Regions from separate parts of the Streptomyces roseochromogenus subsp. oscitans DS 12.976 genome, predicted to be linked through region 3. Evidence: riboswitches for the same ligand, from Rfam matches in the RefSeq annotation. Region 3 holds a riboswitch; each other region holds the start of a gene.
What was found. A riboswitch is a leader RNA that binds a small molecule or an ion and turns the genes downstream of it on or off. The one in region 3 is predicted to bind S-adenosylmethionine.
Positions count from the first base shown of each region.

Region 1 (3,891 bases), 1.8 Mb from region 3:
GCGATGAAGCCGTACCCCTTCTCCGCGTTGAACCACTTGACGGTGCCCTGAGCCATGCCTAACTCCCCTATTACTGGCCCTTGCACAGATCCACACTTCGCGGACCCGGGTCAGACCTCACCCCCCAAATCGGTCGGGGGCGTGCGCCGGAACGCGTCGACCGCGGCTGAATGTATCTGTCCAACTGCCGTCTGCAACAGGTCAATCGGACGAGAATTCTGGACGGGAACGGTCCGGAATGTGGTGAGAATTCGCCCGACTTCGGGGCAAGTCGGGCCACACAAAGGCCACAAAAGCCGCATAAAACCCGCGTACTTTGGCTGCTTCTTGTCGGGCGTGCGGCACGAATCCAGGGCTCGCGACCCGAAGGCCGCGACCAGGTTCCCCAACTGTACCGCGCTCAATCACGCAGAATCGCCCCCTCCGCTTCTCTCACGGAGGAGGCAATTCAATGAACAATGGGTAACTGAAGTTACCCAAGGTAACGATCAGCCGCCGGCGACCGCCGGGATGATGGAGACACCCGCGCCGTCCGGGGTGGCGGTCTGAAGGCCCTGCTCGAAGCGGACGTCGTCGTCGTTGACGTAGACGTTCACGAAACGGCGCAGCTTGCCCTGGTCGTCCAGGACGCGGGCGGCGATCCCGGTGTGGTTCTTCTCCAGGTCCTCGATGACCTCGGCGAGGGTGGCGCCTTCGGCGGCCACTTCGGCCTGCCCACCGGTGTAGGTGCGCAGGATGGTCGGGATGCGAACGGTCACGCTCACGATGAAACCTCCGGTCAGGGTGACGCCCCAGGGGCGCGGGGCTGTATTTGATGTACGGCTACCGCCGCGTGGGCACGACCAGCCCCCACCGGCCCGCAGACGAACTCAGTTACGCGAGGCCGGCCTCGCGGAACGAATCAAGGCTGGGACGAATGGTCGCGGTCAGCCCTGTACCAGCCACCGCGTCCAGCGTCTTCAGCCCGTCACCGGTGTTGAGAACCACCGTGGTCTTCGTCGGGTCCAGGACGCCGTCCTTGATCAGCTTGCGGGTGACGCCCACGGTCACACCGCCCGCCGTCTCCGCGAAGATGCCCTCGGTGCGGGCCAGCAGTTTGATGGCGTCGACGACTTCCTCGTCCGTCACGTCCTCCACGGCACCGCCGGTGCGGCGCGCGATGTCGAGGACGTAGGGGCCGTCGGCCGGGTTGCCGATGGCGAGGGACTTGGCGATGGTGTTCGGCTTCTGGGGGCGGACCACGTCATGGCCGGCCTTGAAGGCCGTCGACACCGGCGAGCAGCCCTCGGCCTGCGCGCCGAAGACCTTGTACGGCTTGTCCTCGACCAGACCCAGCTCGATCAGCTCCTTCAGACCCTTGTCGATCTTCGTGAGCTGGGAGCCGGAGGCGATCGGGATCACGATCTGGTCGGGCAGCCGCCAGCCGAGCTGCTCGCAGATCTCGTACGCGAGGGTCTTGGAGCCCTCCGCGTAGTACGGCCGCAGATTGACGTTGACGAAGCCCCAGCCCTCGCCGGCCGGGTCGCCGATCAGCTCCGAGCAGAAGCGGTTCACATCGTCGTAGTTGCCCTCGATGCCGACCAGTTCGCCGCCGTAGACCGCGGCCATGACGACCTTGCCCTGCTCCAGGTCATGCGGGATGAACACGCAGGAGCGGAAGCCGGCGCGGGCCGCGGCGGCGCCGACGGCACCGGCCAGGTTGCCGGTCGAGGAGCAGGAGAGCGTGGTGAAGCCGAAGGCGCGGGCGGCCTCCAGGGCCTGGGCGACGACGCGGTCCTTGAAGGAGTGCGTCGGATTGCCGGAGTCGTCCTTCACATACAGGCCGCCGGTGACGCCCAGCTCGTGGGCGAGGTTGTCGGCCTTGACCAGCTTGGTCCAGCCCGGGTTCAGGTTGGGCTTTTCGGCCACGTCCGCCGGGACGGGCAGCAGCGGGGCGTACCGCCAGATGTTCGCCGGGCCGGCCTCGATACGGCGGCGCAGCTCTTCGGTGTCGTAGCCGGAGAAGTCGTAGGCGATCTCCAGCGGGCCGAAACACTCCTCGCAGGCGAAGACCGGGCCGAGCGGGACACGATGCCCGCACTCGCGACAGCTCAGGGCCGCGGCGGGACCGAGGTCGACGGTGGATTCGCTGGTGCTTGCAACTGTCTGCACAGCCATGGAGGCGAGGCCCTTTCTCCTCATCTTCCTCATGACGCATCTCGCCATGAGACGGATTTGGCACCTTCCCTAGCCGGGAGCCTCGCGGAGCGATCAGACCTGATCAGGTTGATCTACGAGTATCGGCTGGAGGGTTGCCGGGGCTTCATCGGGCCGTGTCCCTCTGCCCCTCTGGATGAGCGGTATTCGGTTGTGAACGCGCGTGACCCTCCGACATGCGATGGTCATCGGCGTTGTTCAAGACTGTAACCGAAGGCCAGGACAGTTGAGATAGTCGTCCGAACCGCGAGATGGATCACACGGTTCGCCCCCTGTGATCACGAACAGAGAGGAGCCGCAGACCGTGCTGGAAGAAGTCGAGCACTGGCTGGCCACCCGCTCCTGGTCCGTGACCGATCGCCCTCTCCACCGCGTCCTGTCCGCCAAGCAGCGCACGGGTCAGACGATCAGCGTCGTACTGCCCGCGCTCAACGAGGAGGAGACGGTCGGCGACATCGTCGCGGTCGTCCGCCATGACCTGGTGGAGCAGGTTCCGCTGGTCGACGAGATCGTGGTCGTCGACTCCGGCTCCACCGACCGTACCTCCGAGGTCGCCGCGGCCGCGGGCGCGCGGGTCGTTCACCGCGACGAGATCCTCCCGCGCATTCCCGCCGTCCCCGGAAAGGGTGAAGTGCTGTGGCGCTCCCTGCTGGTGACCGGTGGGGACATCGTCTGTTTCGTCGACGCCGACCTCAGGGAGTTCTCCTCCGACTTCGTCTCCGGGATCGTCGGCCCGCTGCTCACCGAGCCGGGAGTCGACCTGGTCAAGGCCATGTACGACCGTCCGCTGGCCGGGGCGGCGGGGCAGGGCGGCCGGGTCACCGAGCTGATGGCCCGCCCGCTGCTGAACCTGCACTGGCCGCGGCTGGCCGGTTTCGTGCAGCCGCTGGGCGGCGAGTACGCGGCCCGCCGCAGCCTGCTGGAACAGCTCCCTTTCCCCGTCGGCTACGGCGTGGAGCTGGGCATGCTGGTGGACGCGCTGCACCTGGTGGGGCTCGACGCGCTCGCGCAGGTGGACGTGGGCGTGCGCAGACACCGCCACCAGGACGGACAGGCGCTGGGCCGGATGGCCGCGGAGATCTACCGCACGGCCCAGCTCCGGCTGGCCCGCGGCCACCTGGTCCGTCCGGCGCTGACCCAGTTCGAACGCGGCACGGACGGCTTCGAGCCGCACACGTACTCGGTGGACACCGAGGAGCGGCCACCGATGGCGGAGATCGCCGAGTACGCCGACCGCAAGGTGGCGTGAACCGGTCGTAGCGGTCGGCGCGCACCGGTCGTATACGTCCGCGCGCCGGACCCCAACCGCACGTTTGAGCGTTTCCGGGCCGGGCTAGGTTGAGGACCATGGCTTCCACGCAGGGTGCTGCCGAGAAGGCTCGGGTGCTGGTCGCGTCCAATCGCGGCCCGGTTTCGTACGCGAGGGAGGAGGACGGCTCGCTGCGCGCCAGGCGGGGCGGCGGCGGGCTGGTCTCGGGGCTGTCGGCCATCGGGGCGGAAGCGGACTCGGTGTGGGTGTGCGCGGCGCTCGGCGACGGCGACCGGGAGGCCGTACGGCGGGCGGCCGGAGGGCTGCTGCCGGCCGAGGACACCGGCGGGCAGCGGGTGCGGATGCTCGACATCGACGCCGAGGTGCACTCCGACGCCTACAACGGCATCGCCAACTCGGTGCTCTGGTTCGTCCACCACATGCTG
Region 1 covers NZ_CM002285.1:5,150,397-5,154,287, reverse strand. The annotation lists gene M878_RS71990 (cold-shock protein) at 1-56, opposite strand, end outside; gene M878_RS71985 (MoaD/ThiS family protein) at 489-764, opposite strand; gene thrC (threonine synthase) at 874-2,157, opposite strand; SAM riboswitch class I at 2,175-2,339, opposite strand; gene M878_RS71975 (glucosyl-3-phosphoglycerate synthase) at 2,501-3,445, shown strand; gene M878_RS71970 (alpha,alpha-trehalose-phosphate synthase (UDP-forming)) at 3,544-3,891, shown strand, end outside.
Region 1: another riboswitch for S-adenosylmethionine. It lies ahead of thrC (threonine synthase); the one in region 3 lies ahead of M878_RS000000101495 (putative leader peptide).

Region 2 (3,891 bases), 200 kb from region 3:
TCGGTGTCATCGCGGCCATCGCGGCGGTCGCCCAGATCAACCCGATCTGGGCCATGGGCCCCTACCGTCCGGACCAGGTGTCCACCGGCGCCCAGCCCGACTGGTACATGGGCTTCGCCGAGGGTCTGATCCGCTACATGCCGGGCTGGGAGATCAACTTCTGGGGTCACACGCTCGTCCTGGGCGTGTTCATCCCGCTGGTGCTCTTCGGCCTCGTCCTGGTGGCGATCGCGGTCTACCCGTTCATCGAGTCCTGGGTCACCGGCGACAAGAGCGAGCACCACATCCTGGACCGCCCGCGCAACGCCCCGACCCGTACCGGATTCGGTGTCGCCTGGGTGACGGTCTACATGATCGGCCTGGTCGGCGGTGGCAACGACCTGTGGGCCACCCACTTCCACCTGTCGATCAACGCCGTCACCTGGTTCGTCCGGATCGGCTTCTTCGTCGGACCGGTCGTCGCGTTCATCATCACCAAGCGGATCTGCCTCGGCCTGCAGCGCCGCGACAAGGACAAGGTGCTGCACGGTCGCGAGACCGGCATCATCAAGCGCCTGCCGCACGGTGAGTTCATCGAGGTGCACGAGCCGCTCAGCCAGGAGCAGCTGCACACCCTCACGGCTCACCACCAGTACGAGCCGGCCGAGATCGGCCCGACGGTCGACGAGAACGGTGTCGAGCGCAAGGTGCCGGCCACCGAGAAGCTCCGGGTGAAGCTGTCCAACGCCTACTACGGCGAGGACAGCCAGATCCCGAAGCCGACCGTCGAGGAGTACAAGGAGATCACGAGCGGCCACGGCCACCACTGATCCCCGCGTCGCCACGCCACGCTGAAGGGCCCCGTCCGACTCCCGGACGGGGCCCTTCGCTGTGCCGGGCGGCCGATAGGGTGGGATCCACCACCTGATTTCGCAGGTACGACACCCAGGAGCGGCTATGAGCGCTGTGACCCCCGCTGGAGGCGACACCACGGCGGGCCGCTCCTGGCCCGCCCTGCTGAACGGCCTGCTGAACGGCCAGGACCTGTCCGCCGACGACACCGCGTGGGCGATGGACCGGATCATGCGCGGCGAGGCGACCGACGCGCAGATCGCCGGGTTCGCGGTGGCACTGCGGGCCAAGGGGCAGACGGTGCGGGAGATCACCGGTCTGGTCCGCACGATGTACGAGCACGCGAACGTGATCGAGGTGCCCGGCCGGACCGTCGACATCGTCGGCACGGGCGGCGACGGCGCGAAGACCGTGAACATCTCCACGATGTCGTCGCTCGTCGTCGCCGGTACGGGCGCGAAGGTCGTGAAGCACGGCAACCGCGCCGCGTCCTCCGCCTCCGGGTCCTCCGACGTCCTGGAGAAGCTGGGCGTCAACCTCGACCTGCCGCCCCGGCGGGTGGCCGAGGTCGCGGAGGAAGCCGGCATCACCTTCTGCTTCGCGGTGAAGTTCCACCCCGCGCTGCGCCATGTGGGCGCCGCACGCGGTCAGTTGGGCATCCGGACGGTGTTCAACCTGCTCGGTCCGCTGACCAACCCGGCCAAGGTGCGGGCCCAGGCGGTCGGCGTGGCCGTCGCCGAGGAGGCGCCGATCGTCGCGGGCGTGCTCGCCGAGCGCGGCAACTCCTCGCTGGTCTTCCGCGGCGACGACGGCCTGGACGAGCTGACGACGACGTCCACGTCGCATGTCTGGGTCGTCCGGGACGGCAAGGTCACCGAGGAGCGCTTCGACCCGCGGGAGGTCGGCATCGAGCTGGTCCCCGTGGAGGCGCTGCGCGGCGGCGACCCGTCCCACAACGCCGAGGTCGCCCGCCGTCTGCTGGACGGCGAGCAGGGCCCGGTTCGGGACGCGGTCCTGCTGAACTCGGCGGCGGCCCTGGTGGCCCTCCAGCCGACGGACGCCTCGCTCGCCGACCAGCTCCGGGCAGGCATGGCCAGAGCCGCAGAGTCGGTCGACTCGGGTGCGGCGAAGCGGACGCTGGAGCGGTGGGTGGCAGCCACCAACCGCTGACACCGGCGGGGTGTGACGCGAGGCGCAGTCCAGATGGCGGACTGCGCCTTGCGCGTCGAAGATCGTATGGCAGGATACGAGCCAGGTCATGAGCGACAGTCATTCGGCCCCGGCCGGCTGTCCGGCAACCCTCCGTCCGTGGCGGGGTGCCCCGGGTGAAGACCAGGTCGTAGGCAGCGAGGTCTACGGCAAGCGCGGACCCCTCGCGCGCTGCTGATGGAGCGCGGGACCAGGGGTCCTGGTCGTCGAGGGAGCCTTCCGTGAGCAAGCGAATGCGATAGGGCCGCAGAGCCCCGCCTCCGCATACCCCTTTTCTCTTCATCCCCGTGCTTGAGCCATGCCCGCTCGCACGGCGATTCCGCCTTGCCCTACGGGAGTTCACCCATGTCCGTCTTCACCGCTGCCGCCGACCAGTCCGTTTGCGCCCCGCTGCCCGTTCTGGGCCGGGATGTCACCGTCCCGCTCGTCACCGGCGGCGAGGTCACCTACGCGGCCCTCGACTACGCGGCCAGCGCCCCCGCCCTGCAGCGCGTCTGGGACGACGTGGCCGCCTACGCGCCGTACTACGGCAGCGTCCACCGCGGCGCCGGCTACCTCTCGCAGCTCTCCACCGACCTGTTCGAGAACGCCCGCAAGGCGGTCGCCGAGTTCCTCGGCTGCCGCGCCGACGACCAGGTGATCTTCACCCGCTCGACCACGGACTCCCTGAACCTGCTGGCCCGCACGCTCCCCGTCGACTGCCAGGTCTTCGTCTTCGAGACCGAGCACCACGCCTCCCTGCTGCCCTGGCAGGACGCGCACGTCACCTACCTCAACGCCCCCCGCACCCCACGGCAGGCCGTGGCGACCCTGGAGCGGGCCCTCGCCGACCGGAACCCCCACGGCCCGGCCCTGGTCTGCGTCACCGGCGCCTCCAACGTCACCGGCGAGCTGTGGCCGGTGCGCGAACTGGCCGCCGCGGCGCACGCGCACGGCGCCCGGATCGTCCTCGACGCCGCCCAGCTCGCCCCGCACCACCCGCTCGACATCCGCGATCTGGACGTCGACTGGGTCGCCTTCTCGGGCCACAAGCTGTACGCCCCCTTCGGCGCCGGCGTCCTGGCCGGCCGTGCCGACTGGCTGCGCACGGCCGAGCCGTACCTCGCGGGCGGCGGCGCCAGCCGCAAGGTGACCCGGCGTCAGGACGGCGGCGTGGACGTGGAGTGGCACGAGAGTGCCGCGCGGCATGAAGCGGGGTCGCCCAATGTGATCGGCGCCTACTCCATCGCGTCGGCCTGCAAGGCGCTCACCGAGGCCGGCTGGGACACCCTGGTCGCCCGCGAGCAGCACCTGATCACCAAGGTCCGTGCGGGCCTGGCCGCCGTCCCCCAGGTGAAGGTGCTGTCCCTCTTCGGGGACGACGCCCCGCGCGTGGGCGTGATCTCCTTCGTCGTGGACGGCTGGAACAGCTCCCACTTCGCCGCCGCGCTCTCCGCCGAGTACGGCATCGGCGTCCGTGACGGCCTCTTCTGCGCCCATCCCCTGGTCCGCACCCTGCTCGGCAGCGACCCCCAGGCCCAGGGCGAGTGCGGCGCCCCCGAGGCGGCCCCCGGCGAGAAGTCCCTCAACGCCATCCGCGTGAGCTTCGGCGCGGGCACCCCCGACGAGCACGTGGAACGCTTCGTCAACGCCGTGAAGGAACTGGTGACCGAGGGCGCGAAGTGGACGTACAGGACGGAGGACGGCCGCTGCGTCCCGGCGGTGTGATCCAGACCGGCCTCAGGGGCAGCGCCCCGCAGACGTAGAGGCTCTACGACTCCAGCCCGATGGAGAACGCCGCCTCCAGGTCATGCTGGGAGTACGTACGGAACGCGACGTGCGTGTCCGTCCCCTCCACCCCGGGAATCTTGC
Region 2 covers NZ_CM002285.1:7,134,749-7,138,639, forward strand. The annotation lists gene qcrB (cytochrome bc1 complex cytochrome b subunit) at 1-809, shown strand, start outside; gene trpD (anthranilate phosphoribosyltransferase) at 937-2,001, shown strand; SAM riboswitch class IV at 2,086-2,202, shown strand; gene M878_RS80515 (aminotransferase class V-fold PLP-dependent enzyme) at 2,386-3,747, shown strand; gene M878_RS80520 (Lrp/AsnC family transcriptional regulator) at 3,791-3,891, opposite strand, start outside.
Region 2: another riboswitch for S-adenosylmethionine. It lies ahead of M878_RS80515 (aminotransferase class V-fold PLP-dependent enzyme); the one in region 3 lies ahead of M878_RS000000101495 (putative leader peptide).

Region 3 (3,891 bases):
CCAGGAACGACACCGTGTACGCCGCCCACAGCACCCCGACCGCCTGTGCCAGTCGCTTGATCACATAGCGGCGCATGCGCTAGCCGATCCAGGTGTCGTGCAACTGGATGCGGCTGCCCGAGTCGAAGTCGAGGCTGTGCACCTTCTTCGACACGGCCAGCTGGGTCTGGAGCTCCACCACCGGCACGTTGTACGCGTTCTGCACGATCAGCTTCTGCACCTCGTCCACCAGCTGCTCGCGCTTGGCGGTGTCCGTGGTCGCGGCCTGCCCGGACAGCGCCGTGTCCAGGGAAGTGGCGGGCAGGCGGTAGAAGTTGGCCAGCCGGGAGGAGAAGGAGGTACGCAGGATGTCCGGGTCGGAGCGGGTCACGTTGCTCCACACCAGGTCGAAGTCACCGCCCTGGAGCGTGGTGGCGAACTGGCTGACCTGACGCTGCTTGAGCACCACGTCGATCCCGACGGCCTTCAGCTGCTGCTGGACCAGCTCCAGTGCGGGCTGGTTGGTGGCGGCGTTGGGGAACCAGCTGATGGTCAGGCTCAGCCTCTTGCCGTCCTTGGCGCGTATGCCGTCACTGCCGGCTTTCCAACCGGCCGCTTCCAGCAGGGACTTCGCCTTGGCCGCGTCGAAGGCGAGGTCCGAGGAGAGGTCGGTGTAGTCGGGCGTGGTGTGCGCCAGGACGCTGGTCGCCGGCTGGGTGCCGGTCGGGAACACGGTGTCGGCGATCTGCTTGCGGTCGATGGCCGCCAGGATCGCCTGACGCACCTTCACGTCCTTCAGCAGCGGCCGCGAGTTGTTGACGCCGAGCCCGAAGGCCACGCCGGGGTTGGCCCGGCGCAGCAGGGTGACCTGACCGCCCCCGAGCGCCGCCTCGTTGGCCTTGCCGACGCTGCTGATCGCGTCCACCTGCCCGGACTGGAGGCTGCCGGCCCGCACCCCCGCCTCGGGGATGACCTTGAAGACCAGCTTGTCCAGGTAGGCCTCGCCCTTCTTGGACCACAGCGAGGAGCCCCAGTCGTAGCCGGTGCGCTTGGCCAGAGTGATCGACTGGTTCTGGACGTACTGCCTGAGTACGAACGGCCCCGACCCGATCACACCGTCGCTGCACTTCTGCTGCGGGGTCTTCTTCACGCTCGGCGACGACTCGATGCCCAGCGAGTGGGTCGAAGTCGCCTGGAGGAACTGGGCGTTGGGCTCCTTGAAGGTCACCTTGACGGTCAGCGGGTCCACCGCGGTGGTGCTCTTGACGCCGCTGAGATAGCCCTGGGCGAGGACCCCGAGGGCGCCGAGCTTCGGCACCGCGTCGAAGTTGTCCTTGACCACCTGCGCGGTCAGCTGGGAGCCGTCGCTGAAGGTGACGCCCGAGCGCAGATGGAAGGTGAACTCCGTGGCGTCGGCGTTGATGTCCCAGCTCCTGGCGAGCCACGGCACGATCTTGCCGGTGCTGGGGTCCTGGTCGGTCAGGGAGTCCACGGTCTGGCGCACCGAGTAGATGCTCTCGTTGCTGCCGACCTGCTGTGGATCCACGCAGCCGACGTCGGAACCCACCGCGAAGGTCAGGGTGCCACCGGACTTCGGCCGGTTGCTTCCGCTACCGGGGTCGTCGCCCGAACCGCAGGCGGTCAGCAGTACACCGGTGGTCAGCAGGGCGGCGAGGGGCGCCCAGCGGGGGGCTCTGAAAGCCGGAAGTGCGTTCACGGAGGGTTCTCCTACTCGTGTCACCAGGCAAGAAGGCGCCGTACAAGGCACGACCGTGCATGGGTGTGCGGCCCCGGCCGGTACCAGACCGGTGGCGGGGAAGCGCTGTGCAGACAGGGATCAGGGCGGAGCGGGGTCAGCCGCAGGCGGGTGCGGTGACGGCCGGTGCGTGCCGGACTACGACCGGCGGAAGGGGCCGTCAGGCCTGACAGAGGCAGCTGGTCGAGCGCTTGAGGTCGATGTGGCGCCGACGCGAGAGCCGGGAGAACACGGTGGCGCCGGCGAAGCGGGCGCTGAGGTCACCACCGTGGCGCATGCCGGTCCTCCACATTTCCGGCCCCGGTCACGGGGCCACGCGCTTGCGGGGATCGTCGGTGATCCCGCCGGGCTTTCACCTGGAGCACCCCACCGCGCGGGAGGGTTGCCGGTCAGCGAGCCAGGGCTTGACGCTGACACTCAATGCCGTTCGTGATCGTACGGAGGGCTCTTGTCGTACGTCAATGCCGGAAATCGACGCCCTGCAGGGGCAGTCGGACCGGCACCGGGTCCGGCTCAGGCACCGCCGCGCTCGCGGGGGATCTTCTGGCCGGCCTCGATCGCCACCGGGAGGCGGTTCTCGGCCGGGGGCAGCGGACAGGTGGCCAGGTCCGTGTAGGCGCACGGCAGGTTCGCGGCGCGGTTGAAGTCCAGGACGACCGTACCGTCGGCGGCGGGCGGCTCCAGGATGAGGGCCCGGTTGGCGGCGTAAGTGGTGACCCCGGAGGTCTCGTCGGTGAAGAGCACCATCAGCCGGTCCGCACCAGGGCCGGGGAACGCGGTCAGCGACAGCGGGCGCCCGTCCAGCTCGAACTCGACCCTGCCGGGAGCGTCGTACACATGCTCAAGGCCCTCGACCGCGGCGCCCACGGTGGTCGGCCGCGGCGTGTCGAAGGGGATGTAGCGGCCCGTCACGGCCCAGCGCGGGTCGGGGGCGTACGCGGGCGTTCCGGTGAAGGCCGTGCGCAGCGGCGCGTCCGGGTGCCGGGGGCGCACGATGTCGTTGCCGCCGCGCTTGGCGACCTCGATGACGGCGTCTCCCCAGACCGCGTCGACGCCGCCGCGTTCGGGAAGCACGCCGAAGTGGTGTTCCCCGTGCACCGGCGTTCCGCCGACGACCAGTTCCTCGCCGTCGTCGAGGTCCACGACGACCCCGTCGGGGCCGGTGCGCCACGCACCCGGCGCGTCCGGGAAGCGCCGGGGCCGGTCGTCGAGCCAGTGCAGGCCGGTGATCGCCAGGAACCCGTGCGGGCCGGCGAGCCGGGCCTCCTGGGCGCGGTACCACTCCAGCCAGTTCTCGGTGAAGGCACGGAAGTCGGTCGTCGTGGCCTCGGTGGTCATGGGTTCTCCTTCGTCACGGGGGTGCAGGGGGGCCGGTCGGGCCGTCGGTTCGACCGGCGTGCTCAGCGGGCCAGTTCGCCGAGGAGTCGCCAGGTGCGTCGGCGGTCGGCTTCTCCCGCGATCTCGGTGCCCGAGAACACGACCTCGGTGGCGCCGGCATCGCGGTAACGGCGTATCTCGGCCTCGACGGTCTTCTCGTCGCCGATCACGGCCAGGTCGGCGGCCCGCCGACCGCCGGAGAGTTCGATGACCCGGGCGTAGGACGGGATCTGTTCGTAGAACGCGAGGTTCTCGGTGGCCTTGGCCCGCACCGCCTCCACGTCGTCGGTGACCACGCCGGGCACCAGGGCCACGATCCTGGGCGCGGGACGACCGGCGGCCTCGGCGGCTGCGGTCAGGGCGGGCGCGATGTGGTCCGCCAGGGCGCGCGGTCCCGCCAGGTAGGGCAGGATCCCGTCCGCCAGCTCACCGCTGACCCGCAGCGCCTGTGGCCCCATCGCGGCGACCAGCAGGGGGACACCGCTCTCGGCACCCGGTACCCGTGCCGGGACCGGGGTGGTCGCGGTGAGCAGCTCGCCGTGGAAGTCGGCCGTGCCGGTCTCGGTCAACTGCCGCAGTGCGGTGAGGAATTCACGCAGGCGGGCGATGGGGCGTTCGAAGGGCAGGCCGAAGCCGGTCTCCGTCAGCAGTTTCGTGCCCAGGGCCAGGCCGAGGTGGTAGCGGCCATGGGTCGCGGCCTGGGCGGTCTGGGCCTGGCTGGAGACCAGCAGCGGGTGGCGGCCGAAGACGGGGATCGCGGAGGTGCCGACCTGCAGTCC
Region 3 covers NZ_CM002285.1:6,937,257-6,941,147, forward strand. The annotation lists gene M878_RS79690 (ABC transporter permease) at 1-76, opposite strand, end outside; gene M878_RS79695 (ABC transporter substrate-binding protein) at 80-1,696, opposite strand; gene M878_RS000000101495 (putative leader peptide) at 1,896-2,027, opposite strand; SAM riboswitch class IV at 2,047-2,160, opposite strand; gene M878_RS79700 (DUF1684 domain-containing protein) at 2,249-3,073, opposite strand; gene M878_RS79705 (LLM class F420-dependent oxidoreductase) at 3,136-3,891, opposite strand, start outside.